Regions from separate parts of the Actinomadura sp. ATCC 39365 genome, predicted to be linked through region 1. Evidence: riboswitches for the same ligand, from Rfam matches in the RefSeq annotation. Region 1 holds a riboswitch; each other region holds the start of a gene.
What was found. Region 1 has a riboswitch for thiamine pyrophosphate ahead of thiC (phosphomethylpyrimidine synthase ThiC). Riboswitches for the same ligand answer to the same signal wherever they lie in the genome.
Positions count from the first base shown of each region.

Region 2: linked by a shared signal. The riboswitch ahead of ACNF49_RS04100 (purine-cytosine permease family protein) and the one ahead of thiC (phosphomethylpyrimidine synthase ThiC) in region 1 are both predicted to bind thiamine pyrophosphate.
Region 3: linked by a shared signal. The riboswitch ahead of ACNF49_RS42660 (FAD-dependent oxidoreductase) and the one ahead of thiC (phosphomethylpyrimidine synthase ThiC) in region 1 are both predicted to bind thiamine pyrophosphate.

Region 1 is NZ_CP184335.1:10,539,307-10,543,551, reverse strand. Features, by position in the region: gene ACNF49_RS50370 (glycoside hydrolase family 95 protein) at 1-1,084, shown strand, start outside; gene ACNF49_RS50365 (class I SAM-dependent methyltransferase) at 1,044-1,664, opposite strand; TPP riboswitch at 1,700-1,812, shown strand; gene thiC (phosphomethylpyrimidine synthase ThiC) at 1,805-3,283, shown strand; gene ACNF49_RS50355 (SDR family oxidoreductase) at 3,293-4,144, opposite strand; gene ACNF49_RS50350 (DEAD/DEAH box helicase) at 4,224-4,245, opposite strand, start outside.
Region 2 is NZ_CP184335.1:756,301-760,545, forward strand. Features, by position in the region: gene ACNF49_RS04090 (ATP-binding protein) at 1-91, opposite strand, end outside; gene ACNF49_RS04095 (methylated-DNA--[protein]-cysteine S-methyltransferase) at 187-759, shown strand; gene ACNF49_RS04100 (purine-cytosine permease family protein) at 745-2,082, opposite strand; TPP riboswitch at 2,073-2,186, opposite strand; gene ACNF49_RS04105 (rhodanese-like domain-containing protein) at 2,238-2,561, opposite strand; gene ACNF49_RS04110 (Fpg/Nei family DNA glycosylase) at 2,588-3,466, opposite strand; gene ACNF49_RS04115 (TenA family protein) at 3,504-4,109, opposite strand; gene ACNF49_RS04120 (GOLPH3/VPS74 family protein) at 4,132-4,245, shown strand, end outside.
Region 3 is NZ_CP184335.1:8,834,239-8,838,483, forward strand. Features, by position in the region: gene thiE (thiamine phosphate synthase) at 1-410, opposite strand, end outside; gene ACNF49_RS42650 (Rv2175c family DNA-binding protein) at 388-762, opposite strand; gene ACNF49_RS42655 (NAD(P)/FAD-dependent oxidoreductase) at 793-1,962, opposite strand; TPP riboswitch at 2,015-2,131, shown strand; gene ACNF49_RS42660 (FAD-dependent oxidoreductase) at 2,121-3,635, shown strand; gene thiS (sulfur carrier protein ThiS) at 3,632-3,832, shown strand; gene ACNF49_RS42670 (thiazole synthase) at 3,825-4,245, shown strand, end outside.

The DNA.
Region 1 (4,245 bases):
GGCGGTGCCGTACCAGGAGTTCGTGGCGGGGCTGCGCGCGCCCGGTCGAGAGACCGCGCGGTCGATGTTCGGCTCCGCGGGCTGGGTGGTGCACTCCAACACCAACCCGTTCGGGTTCACCGGGGTGCACGACTGGCCCACGTCGTTCTGGATGCCGGACGCCGCCGGCTGGCTGGTGCGCCAGCTCTACGAGCGCTACCTGTTCGGCGGCGACGAGAACTACCTGCGCGGGCACGCCTACCCGGCGATGCGCGAGGCCGCCGAGTTCTGGCTGGCCAACCTGTGTACCGACGGGCGTGACGGCAGCCTCGTCGTCTCGCCCGCGTACTCGCCCGAGCACGGCGACTTCACCGCGGGCGCGGCCATGGCGCAGCAGATCGTCCGGGACCTGTTCGCCTGCACGGCCGAGGCCGCGCGGACGCTCGGCGTGGACGCCGAGTTCGCCGGACGGCTGCGCGCGGCGGCCGACCGGCTCGATCCCGGGCTGCGGGTCGGGTCGTGGGGGCAGCTCCAGGAGTGGAAGGCCGACCTCGACGACCCGTCCGACCGGCACCGGCACGTCTCCCAGCTCTACGCCCTGCACCCCGGGACGCAGCTCACCGCTCCCGAGCACCTGGCCGCGGCGCGCACCACCCTCGAAGCCCGCGGCGACGGCGGCACGGGCTGGAGCATGGCCTGGAAGGTCAACTTCTGGGCCCGGCTCAAGGACGGCGACCGCGCCCTGAGCATGCTGAGCGGGCAACTGCGGTCCAGCACGCTGCCCAACCTGTGGGACACGCATCCGCCGTTCCAGATCGACGGGAACCTCGGCGCGACCGCCGGGGTGGCCGAGATGCTGCTCCAGAGCCACGCCGGCGTCATCGAGCTGCTGCCCGCACTGCCGGCCGTCTGGCACGCGGGCTCGTTCGACGGGCTGCGCGCCCGCGGCGGCTTCACCGTCGGGGTGACCTGGGCGGACGGCGTGCCGGTCGAGGTCAGGCTGGCGTCGGCGCGCGGTGGGACCGCCCGGCTGCGCGGCCCCGGGTTCGCGCTCGACCTGGAGACTAGGGCAGGGGAGAGCTGCGCGCTGTCGCCAGCACGCTGAACCACGTGCGGTGGGTGACGTTCGTCTCGTGCCAGGCGACCGCGAACCCGGCCGCGTCCAGCACCGCGAGCAGGTCCCCCGCGTCGCGGTGGACGAACCAGCGCTCGTACTCCGTCCGGTACGGCACCGGCTCCCAGCCCTCGCTGTCGCCCAGGGCGGTGATCAGCGCGAGCACCCCGCCGGGGCGCAGCGCCGCGTGCCAGGCGCGCAGCGTCGGCTCGGTCTGCTCGGACGGCACGTGCACGAGGGCCGCGGCCGACCAGATGCCGTCCAGGGACTGCGGCGACAGCGGCGGCCGCCGCAGATCGCCCAGAACGGCGGGCACGCCGCGCCCGGCGGCGAGCCTGGCCATCTCGATCGACAGGTCCACGCCCACGGTGGTCAGGCCGCGTCCGGCGAACCAGGCCGACTCGCGCCCCGGGCCGCATCCCAGGTCGGCGACCGTGGCTCCGGCGGGCAGGGCTGAGGCGAACCGGTCGCGGACGGCCACGATCGAGGGTGACGGATCGGCGACCTGCTCGTCGAACTGGCGCGCGATGCGGTCGTAGGTGGCGGTCGTGTGCGCAATGGGATCAGACATCCCCTTGATCCTGCCACGCGCGGGGTTATGATCGCGGTGACCAACGCGGGAGCCCGGTACGGACCGGGCTGAGAGGACGGCTGTCAGCCGCCGACCGCCAGAACCTGCTCCGGATAATGCCGGCGAAGGGAGTTTGCGCGATGAGCGACGCGCGCTTTTCCAAGATCCACATCGGTGACCTCCAGGTGCCGATGCGCGAGGTCAGACTGTCGAACGGCACCTCGGTGCGGCTCTACGACACCTCGGGGCCGTCGCGTACCGACCGCTCGGCGTGGGGATCGCCGGTCACCCAGCTCGGCGCCGCGCGGCGCGGCGTGGTGACCAAGGAGATGGAGTTCGTGGCCGTCCGGGAGGGTATGACCCCCGAGTTCGTCCGGCAGGAGGTCGCGGCCGGCCGGGCGGTCATCCCCGCCAACGTCAACCATCCCGAGTCCGAGCCGATGGCGATCGGCCGGAACTTCCTGGTCAAGATCAACGCCAACATCGGCAACTCCGCCGTCACCTCCTCGATCGAGGAGGAGGTCGAGAAGATGACCTGGGCCACCCGGTGGGGCGCCGACACCGTCATGGACCTGTCCACCGGGCCGAACATCCACGAGACCCGCGAGCAGATCATCCGCAGCTCGCCCGTCCCGGTCGGGACCGTGCCCATCTACCAGGCGCTGGAGAAGGTGGGCGGGCGTCCGGAGGCGCTGTCGTGGGAGGTCTACCGCGACACCCTGATCGAGCAGTGCGAGCAGGGTGTCGACTACGTGACGGTGCACGCGGGCGTGCGGCTGGCGCACGTGCCGCTGACCGCCCGCCGCAAGACCGGGATCGTCTCGCGCGGGGGCTCGATCATGGCCGCCTGGTGCCTGGCCCACCACCGCGAGAGCTTCCTGTACGAGCACTTCGAGGAGATGTGCGCCCTGCTGGCCCGCTACGACGTGACGTTCTCGCTGGGCGACGGGCTGCGCCCCGGGTCGATCGCGGACGCCAACGACGAGGCCCAGTTCGCCGAGCTGCGCACGCTGGGCGAGCTGACCAAGATCGCGCACGCGCACGAGGTGCAGGTGATGATCGAGGGCCCCGGCCACGTGCCCATGCACAAGATCAAGGAGAACGTCGACCTGCAGCGCGAGCTCTGCGACGACGTGCCCTTCTACACCCTCGGCCCGCTCGTCACCGACATCGCCCCCGGCTACGACCACATCACCTCGGGCATCGGCGCCGCCATGATCGCCTGGTACGGCACCGCCATGCTCTGCTACGTCACCCCCAAGGAGCACCTCGGCCTGCCCAACCGCGACGACGTCAAGACCGGCGTGATCACGTACAAGATCGCGGCGCACGCGGCGGACCTGGCCAAGGGGCACCCGCAGGCCCAGGCGTGGGACGACGCCCTGTCGGACGCCCGGTTCGAGTTCCGCTGGGAGGACCAGTTCGACCTGTCGCTCGACCCGGACACCGCCCGCGCCTTCCACGACGAGACCCTGCCGGCCGCGCCCGCCAAGACCGCGCACTTCTGCTCGATGTGCGGCCCTAAGTTCTGCTCGATGAAGCTCAGCCACGAGGTGCGGGCGGGCATGGCCGACAAGGCGGCCGAGTTCCTCGGGAAGGGCGGCTCGATCTACCTCTGACCTGCGCGGTCAGCCCGGGAGCGTCTCGCCGCCGATCGGGGCCAGCACCTCGCCCGTGTAGTACGAGGACAGCCGGTCGGCGGCGAAGAACACGTACGAAGGGGCGATCTCGTCGGGGTCGGCGGCCCGCTTCATGGGCACCTGCGCGCCGAACTTCTCCACCTTCTCCTCCGGCATCGTGGCCGGGATCAGCGGCGTCCAGACCGGGCCGGGGGCGACGGCGTTGATCCTGATGCCGCGCTCGACCAGGTTCTGGGCCATGGAGTAGGTGAAGGCGTTGATCGCGCCCTTCGTCGCGGCGTAGTCGATGAGGGTCTTGTTGCCCCGCAGGCCGTTGATCGAGGAGGTGTTCACGATCGCGCTGCCCTCCCGCAGGTGCGGCAGCGCGGCCTTGGTGACGCGGTAGTAGCTGTGGATGTTGACCGCGAACGTGTGCTCCCACTGCTCGTCCGTCAGCTCCTCCAGGGAGTCGACGGGCGCCTGGTAGGCCACGTTGTTGACCAGGACGTCCAGGCCGCCCAGCTCGGAGACGGCCTGCTCCACGACCGTCGCGCAGTGGTCGCGGTCGCCCAGGTCGCCGGGCAGCAGCACGCAGCGCCGTCCCTCCTGCTCGACCAGGCCGCGGGTGTGGTTGGCGTCGTCGTGCTCGTCGAGGTAGGCGATGGCGACGTCCGCGCCCTCCTTGGCGAACGCCACCGCCACCGCCCGGCCGATGCCCGAGTCACCGCCGGTGATCAGCGCCTTCTTGCCCGCCAGCAGGTCCCTGCCCTCGTAGCCGCGCATCTCGTCGCGCGGCTCGGGCGACATCTCGTCCGTACGGCCCGGGTACGGCTGGCTCTGGGGTGGTGGTGTCTCCGACATGTCCGGCGATCTTCCCCCGACGGGGTATCGATAACGTCATGCTTCGCCCAGATCACCCCTTTACGGCCAGCTACAGCTGTCAGCCGGCGATGGCCGCGCGC
Region 2 (4,245 bases), 9.8 Mb from region 1:
GGTCGCGGTCGAGCGCCACCACGGCGTTGGGGGAGCCGGCGAGCACGGCACGAGCGATCTCCTCGTCACTACCGACCCATGCGTACCCCACACCTCCATAGTGCACGTGGCGTGGTGGGTCTGACGGGCGATCCGTCCGATACGCTGCGCTCACGAAGATTCCGGTGGCTGAAACGGGTGAGAGGCATGTCGAGCAGCGACCTCGATGCCCTGCTGAGAGTGACCTCCAGCACCTACAAGGGCGAGGGGCCACCGGACATCGCGTTCGGCACCTACGACGGCGCGGTGGGCAGGCTGGTGCTCGCGGTGACCGGCAAGGGCATCGCGGCCTGCAGTTTCGAGGCCGAGAACACCGTGTTCGAGCGGGTGGCCAAGGAGGTCGGCACGTTCATCGGGCCCGACGCCCGCCGCCTCGACCCGGTGCGCCGGGAGCTCGACGCGTACTTCTCCGGCCGCCTGCGCACCTTCGCCACGCCGGTGGACCTCGCGCTGGCCACGCCGTTCGCCCGTACCGTGCTGCAGAAGACCATGGCCGTGCCCTACGGCACGACCACGACGTACGAGGAGATCGGCGCGAGCATCGGACGGCCGCGCGCCCTTCGCGCGGTCGGCAACGCGGTCGGCGCCAACCCCGTGTGCGTGATCGTGCCCTGTCATCGGGTGGTCCGTGAGGACGGCGAGCTCGGCGACTACGCCGGAGGCGTGGCCGCCAAGCAGCACCTGCTCAACGTCGAACGCCGGGCCTCAGCGGGCCGCTGACCGGCGTCGGCCGAGCACGCCGATGAGCAGCGTCACCAGGGCCGCCACCAGCGCGCCGCCGAGCGCACCGTTCATCCACGGCTCCCTCGTGAAGCCGACGGCGTCGCGGGCGGAGGCCCAGAAGCCGTCCCAGCCGGCGACCGTGGGCGTCGAGGTGGTGAACCAGTAGGCGGCGAAGCCCAGCGCCCACGGCAGCAGCATCAGCCAGCGCGAGGGCGCGTCCTCGGCGGTGTTCCAGCGGGCGGCGCCGCCGAGCACGAAGTAGTCGACGGCCAGCACCGCGAACATCGGCACGAACACCGCGCCGATCACCCCGAGGAACGCGCCGTAGGAGGTGACGTCCACGACCAGGGCGATCGCGGTGGTGAGCACGCCGATCGCGGTCGAGACGATCCGGCGGTCGACGTTCGGCATGAGGTTCTGCAGCGAGACGGTGGTGGAGTAGACGTTGGCGAAGGACTGGTCGGTCTCGCGCAGCACCAGGATGCCGAAGAACAGCGCGCCCAGCGGCGCCGCGACGAACGGCTGGAACACGACCATGCCGTCGGCCTGGACCGCCCGGGCGCCCGCGATGGCCACCGCGTACACGCCGAGGGCCAGGCAGGCCACCTGGGCGACGGTGTAGCCGCCGACGACCCCGGTGAAGGCGGCCCGGCTGGAACGCGAGTGCCTGGCGAAGTCGGCGGCCATCGGCACCCACGACACCGACAGGGCGATGACGTAGTCGACGGCCGGGGCGAAGGCCGTCCACGACCCGCCCGTGTACGTCGGCGCCTCGCCCAGGAACGACACGGTGAACCAGATCAGCGACAGGATCACGCCGACGGTCACGTACCGGCGCAGCAGCCTGATCGACCCGAGCGGCCAGACGGCGAGCGCGGTGGTCAGCACCCCCGCCGCCACCACCCACACCTGGTACGGGACGCTGCCGAAGATCGCGTTCGCGGCCTTGGCGATCACCCAGAGCTCGAAGGCCCCCCAGCCGAGCATCTGCACGATGTTCAGCACGGACGGGACGTACGACATCTTCGCCCCGAACAGCCCGCGCAGCAGCACCATCGCCGGCCGCCCGGTCTGCGTGCCGGGGATGGCCGACAGGCCCACCATGGCCGTGCCGATGAGGCTGCCGACCACGGCGGCCGTGAGCGCGGCCACGAGGCTGAGCGGCGCGCCGCCCAGGGGGTCGATCAGGACGAGCGCACCGGAGAAGCCGAGAAGGCTGACACCGAGGTTGGCCCAGAGCGCGCCCTGGTCGAGGACGCCGAGGGTCTTGGGGGGCGCGCCGTCAAGGGTCAGCGGAACTTCGTCGACGACATGCGTCATCGCACACTCCCTACGCCGGCATTATCCGGACAGGTTCAGGCGGTCGGCAGCGGCTGTGTTGCTGCCCTCTCAGCCCGGCACCCCGAGCTCCCGCGACTATGCAGTTGGCGCCCTCATCATGCCTTAATGGCGGCAGAACCGCCACAGTGGGGCATTCAGGCCACGAAAGGCTCCTGCCCGGTCTCGCTCACCATCGGACGGCGCGCGAACTCCCACGACTGCATGCCGCCGCCCACGTTGACGGCGTCGCGCCCGAGCTGGTTGAGCCACGCCGCGACCTGCATCGACCGGCCGCCGACCCGGCACACCACGTAGACGGTGCGGTCGGCGGGCACCTCCTCGACCCGGCCCTGGATCTGCGACATGGGGATGTGCACGGCCTCGGGGGCGTGGCCGGCGAGCCATTCGTCCTGCTCGCGGACGTCGAGCAGGTAGGCGTCGTCGGGAACGGCGGTGGCCTCGATCTCAGGAACGGTCATGCCTCCATCATCCCGCGCCCGGGACCCTACTTGAGCAGGCGCGACATCCGCCGGTCGGCCAGCGGCTTGCCGCCCGTCTGGCAGGTCGGGCAGTACTGGAGCGCGGAGTCGGCGAAGGACACCTCGCGGATCGTGTCGCCGCACACGTCGCACGGCTGGCCCGCCCGGTTGTGCACGCGCAGCCCGGACTTCTTCTCCGCCTTGAGGTCTTTGGCGGCCAGCCCGTGCGCCCGTTCGACGGCGTCGCGCAACGTCGTCACGATGGCCTCGTGCAGGTCGGCGATCTGCGCGTCGGTCAGCGTCGCCGCGATCTTGAACGGCGACATCTTCGCCGCGTGCAGCACCTCGTCGGAGTAGGCGTTGCCGATGCCCGCGATCACCTTCTGGTCGCGCAGCAGCCCCTTGATCTGGGTGCGGTTGCCGCCCACGATGCGTTTGAGCGCCTCGACGGTGAAGGCGTCGTCGAGCGGGTCGGGGCCCAGGGCGGCGACGCCGGGCACGTCCTCCGGCTTGTCGGTGACGTAGACGGCCAGCCGTTTCTGCGTGCCTGCCTCGGTCAGCTCGAACCCGGGGGCCAGGCCGTCGTCGTCGGGCGCCAGCCGTACGCGTACGGCCAGCGGCCCCTTGCCCGGCCGCACCGGCCGCGCGCCGGTCAGGTCGTCGCGCCAGCGCAGCCAGCCGGCGCGGGCCAGATGGATGATCAGGTGCAGGCCGTCGCAGTCGAGGTCGAGGAACTTGCCGTGCCTCGACACGCCCGTGACGGTGAGCCCGCCGAGCGCGGTGACCGGCGGGTCGAACGTCTTGAGCGCCTGGAAGCCGACGACGTCGACGCCGGCGATCGAACGGCCGACCGCCCGCTCGCGCAGGAAGTTCGTGAGCGACTCCACCTCGGGAAGTTCCGGCATGCCACCAGGGTATGGCGCGCACCGGGCCGGCACGCGACTACGGCACGTCCCAGAAGGCGAGCTCGTGTGCCATGCCCTCGGCGAACAGCGCCTCCGCCCGTACGGGGTCGGGGTCGGCCTCGTCGATCATCTGCCCGATCCGTACGGTCAGCGCCGCGAACGCCGGGTCTGCGTAGGTGTCCACCCAGGCCCGGTACCGCGGCTCGGCGGGCGGATTCTCGGCAAGGATCTTCCCAAGACTCGAATATCCCCACATGCACGGATAGAGCGCCGCCAACCCCTCCCCGTACGACCCCGCCGCCTCCAGCAGGAACGCCGTGTACGCCGCACACGCCGGCCCCTTCACCGCGTTGTCCAGATCGGCCCCGAACTCCGCCGACAACGACCGATGCAGCCGCAGTTCGTCGTGGTACGTCGCATGCGCCAGATCTACCAGGTCCCCCAGATGCCCGTCCGGCGCCTGCCAGGCCAGCCTGGAGAACACCCGCACATAGTCCAGCAGGTACAGGTAGTCCTGCTCCAGCCAGGAGCGGAAGACCGGCTCCGGCAGGTCGCCCCGCCCGATGCCGGCCACCGTGGGGTGGTCGAGCTGCGCCTGGAGCAGCGGCCGGCCGATCGCGTGAAGTCTTTCCGAAATGCTCATGCTGGGAGGTTAGTGTCGGGGCATGACCGTGACGATTGCCGAAGAACTCCTCCTCCTCGCCCACGACGAGGAAGAGGGCAAGCAGCTCATCGGGGGCGTCCAGCTCAACCCCGCGCTCGGCGGCGCGATCCTCGCC
Region 3 (4,245 bases), 1.7 Mb from region 1:
GGCCAGATCGGGCCGCAGCAGAAGTAGTCGACGCCCTCCTCCACGGCCGCGGCGGACGCCTCGGCGACGGAGTGGGTGGACCGGCCGATGACGATGTCGTCGCCGAGTATCTCTCGCGCGACCGTCACGGGAAGGTCGTCCTGCCCCAGGTGGAGCACGTCGGGACGGGCGGCGAAGGCGATGTCCGCCCGGTCGTTGACGGCCAGCAGCTTGCCGTGCCGGTCGCAGGCGTCGCGGAAGACTTCCAGGAGCGCGAGTTCTTCGCGTGCCTCCAGGCCCTTCTCCCGCAGCTGGATGATGTCCACGCCGCCGGCCAGCACCGAGTCGAGGAACTCTGCCAGGTCGCCGCGGTCGCGGCGGCCGTCGGTGCAGAGATAGAGGCGGGCCTCAGAAACCGAGGGCCTGGGCACGCCGCTTGACCTCCGTGTGACGGCCGGCCTTGATCGCCTCGATGGGCGACCCCGGCAGGGACTCGTCTGGGGTGAAGAGCCAGCGCAGCGACTCGACGTCGTCGTAGCCGGCGTCCTGCAACACGGTCAGTGTGCCGGGCAGGCCCTTCATCACGTCCTTCCCGTCGATGAACACCGCGGGAACCTGTGGCCCGCCGCCGCCGCGGCGCACGCCGAGCAGCTTGTGGTCCTTGAGGAGTTGCTTGGCCCGCCCGATCGAGAGATCCAGGCGTGAGGCCACTTCGGGGAGAGTGAGCCACTCGTCGACGAGCTGGTCGGTCTCCCGGTCGATCTGTGCAACAGAAAGCGTCACGAAACCACAACTACCACATGCCGTCCTTGCTCAAACAACACAATCCCGTAGGGGGACCTCTGGATCTACCAGGCGTTCTGTGTCGAGGCGATGACCGCCCTCGATGATCCTACGGCCCTGCACGTAGTCCCGAGGCCGGTCGACGGCCAGCACGGCGGCGAGGGTGTCGCCGGACGTCAGCCAGACGGCCGACCACTTGCCCTCGGGCTCGCCCCGGTAGAGCAGGCGGTCGCCGGAGGGGTGGTGGCCGATGTACTGGACCATGTGGCCGAACTGCTCGGACCAGAAGTAGGGCGCCGGGTCGTAGACGGCCTCCTCGCCCAGCAGGGTCGCGGCGGCGACCTCGGGCGAGCCGAGCGCGGTGTCCCAGTGCTCGACGCGGAGCCGGACGCCGTAGCGGCGCGACCACCAGGCCGCGCAGTCGCCGGCGGCGACCACGTTGGGCATGGACGTGCGCAGGTGCTCGTCGGTGACGACGCCGTTGTGCAGGTCGATGTCGGAGCCGGCCAGCCATTCGATGGCCGGGCGCACGCCGATGCCGGTGACGACCACGTGCGCCTGGACGAACTCGCCGCCCACCAGCCGCACGCCGCCCTCGTCCACCTCGTCGACCATGGTGTTCAGGCGCAGGTCGATGCCGTCGTACCAGTGTCGGGTGCGGGCGCCGATCTCCGGGCCCACGGCGTTGGCCAGCGGGGTGGGGCCGGCCTCGATGACGGTCACCGAGCAGCCGGCCTTGCGGGCGGCGGTGGCGACCTCGGCGCCGATCCAGCCCGCGCCGATGATCGCCACGTGCGCCCCGGCCACGAGTCCGGCGCGCAGCTCGTGGGCGTCGTCGAGGGTGCGCAGGACGTGCTGGGGGCCGTCGCCGGGCACGGTGATCGGCTCGGCGCCGGTGGCGATCACGAGGCCGTCGTAGCCGAGCTGGCCCTCGGTGGTCTCCACGACGCCCTCGCGCAGGGCCTTGGCGGTGACGCCGGGCCAGAAGTCGACCTCCAGCGCGTCGAGGTCGGCCTCCAGGAAGCTGGAGTCGGCCGCGCCGGACAACACGGCCTTGGACAACGGCGGACGGTCGTAGGGCCGATGGCGCTCCTGGCCGATCAGCGTGATCCGTCCGGTGAAGCCGCGCCCGCGCAGCGCCTCCGCGCTGCGCAGCCCGGCCAGGCCCGCTCCCACCACTACGACATGGTTCACGTTCATGACCATAACGGGGGCGGTGCCGGTGCGTCGCGCCGAGGCCGTAGGCTGGAGGCGCAAGACGCGCGGGAGTCCGGCCGTCACCGGGCTGAGAGGAAGGCTTGAGCGGGCCTTCGACCGCAAGACACCTGATCCGGATCATGCCGGCGAAGGGAGCGCGGATGAATGTGATCGTGGGCGGCGGGGTCGTCGGGTTGTCGATCGCCTGGCGGCTGGCCCGCGAGGGGCTGCCCGTCACGGTGGTCGACCCGGCCCCGGGCCGCGGGGCCTCCTACGCGGCGGCCGGGATGCTGGCGCCCGTCAGCGAGGTCGCCTACACCGAGGAGCCGCTGCTGCGGCTGGGGGCCGCCTCGCTGAGCCGGTGGCCGTCCTTCGCCGCCGAACTGGCCGCCGACGCGGGCCTCGGCCCGGACCTCAGCGCGGGCCGCAGTGCGGGCCTCAGTGCGGGCCTCAGCGCGAGCCTCGGGCCAGGTCTCGGCGCGGGCCTGGGCGGCGGGGCCGGGACGAGGTCCCGGGAGGCGTTCGGGGGCACGTTCGGGATGATCGGGCCGGAGGGGGCCGCTGGTCGTGCGCTCGACCTGCGCGCCGACGGCACGCTCGACGTCGCCTTCGGGGCCGACGACCTCGCGGCGCTCGACGACCTGGCGGCGTTCATGGACAAGCTGGGGCTGCGGGTCGAGCGGCTGACCGGGCGCGAGTGCCGCCGTCTGGAGCCCATGCTGGCGCCTTCGGTGCGCGGCGGGCTGCTCGCCCCCGGTGACGCCTGGGTCGATCCGCGCCGGGTCACGGCGGCGCTGCTGGCCGCGCTCGACCGGCTGGGCGTGCCCGTGGTGCGGGCGCGGGTGACCAGGCTGCTGCGCGACGGCGACACCGCTCCAGGCGTCGTGACAGGCGCTGGGACCGGCGCTGGGACCGGCGGCGGGACCGGCGGTGCGGCAGGCGCTGCGGCGGGTGCTGTGACCGGTGTGCGGCTCGAGCCCGTGCCCGGTCAGCCTGAGCCGGCGGTGCGGGAGATCGCGGCCGAGCGGGTGGTGCTGGCCGCCGGGGCGTGGAGCGGGGAGCTGGCCGACGTGCCCGTCCGGCCGGTGAAGGGGCAGATCATGCGGTTGCGCTCGCCGCAGCCGCTGCTCGGGCGGTGCGTACGCGGGATGGTGCACGGCGCGCCCGTCTACCTCGTCCCCAGGGGCGACGGTGAGCTGGTGCTGGGGGCGACCCAGGAGGAGCTCGGGTTCGACACCCGGGTGACCGCGGGCGGGCTCTACGAGCTGCTGCGCGACGCCAGGGAGCTGGTGCCGGGCGTCACCGAGCTGGAGGTCGCCGACGTGGTCGCCGGGCTGCGTCCGGGCACCCCCGACAACCTGCCGATCATCGGGACGGGCGAGGTCCCCGGGCTGGTGCTGGCGACCGGCCACCACCGGGGCGGGGTGCTGCTGGCGCCCCTCACGGCCGCCCTGGTCACGGCGGCGGTGACGACCCCGGCCACGACCCCGGTGACGACGACGGCGCCCCCGACGACGGCCTTGGCAACGGCCCGGACAACAACACAGACAGCGGCCCAGACAGCGGCCCAGACAGCGGCCCAGGCGGGGCTTTCGACGGGCGCGGGGATTCTGACGGGTGAGGAGGGCGAGCTGGCCGCGCTGTGCTCGCCCGCGAGATTTCGGGATATTTCATGATTGTGACGATCAACGGCGCCCCGCACGAGGTGGCCGACGGCACCACCGTGGCCCAGGCCGTACGGACGCTGACCACGGCCACCACCGGGGTGGCCGTGGCCGTGAACGACGAGGTGGTCACGCGGAGCACGTGGGAGACGACGGCGCTCGGCGACCGCGACCGCGTCGAGGTGCTGACGGCGGTGCAGGGTGGATGAGCTGATCATCGCCGGGGAGAAGTTCGCCTCCCGGCTCATCATGGGCACCGGCGGCGCGCCCTCCCTCGAGGTGCTCGACCAGGCCCTGGTCGCCTCGGGCACCGAGCTGACCACGGTGGCCATGCGGCGGCTCGACCCCGGCGCCCGCGGCTCGGTCCTCGACGTGCTGCGCCGCCGCGACATCAAGGTGCTGCCGAACACCGCGGGCTGCTTCACCGCGGGCGAGGCCGTGCTGACGGCCCGGCTGGCCCGCGAGGCCCTGGGGACGAACTGGGTCAAGCTGGAGGTCATCTCCGACGAGCGCACGCTGCTGCCCGACCCGATCGAGACCTTCGACGCGGCCGAGCGGCTGGTGGCCGACGGGTTCGTGGTGCTGCCGTACATCGGCGACGACCCGGCGCTGGCACGGCGGC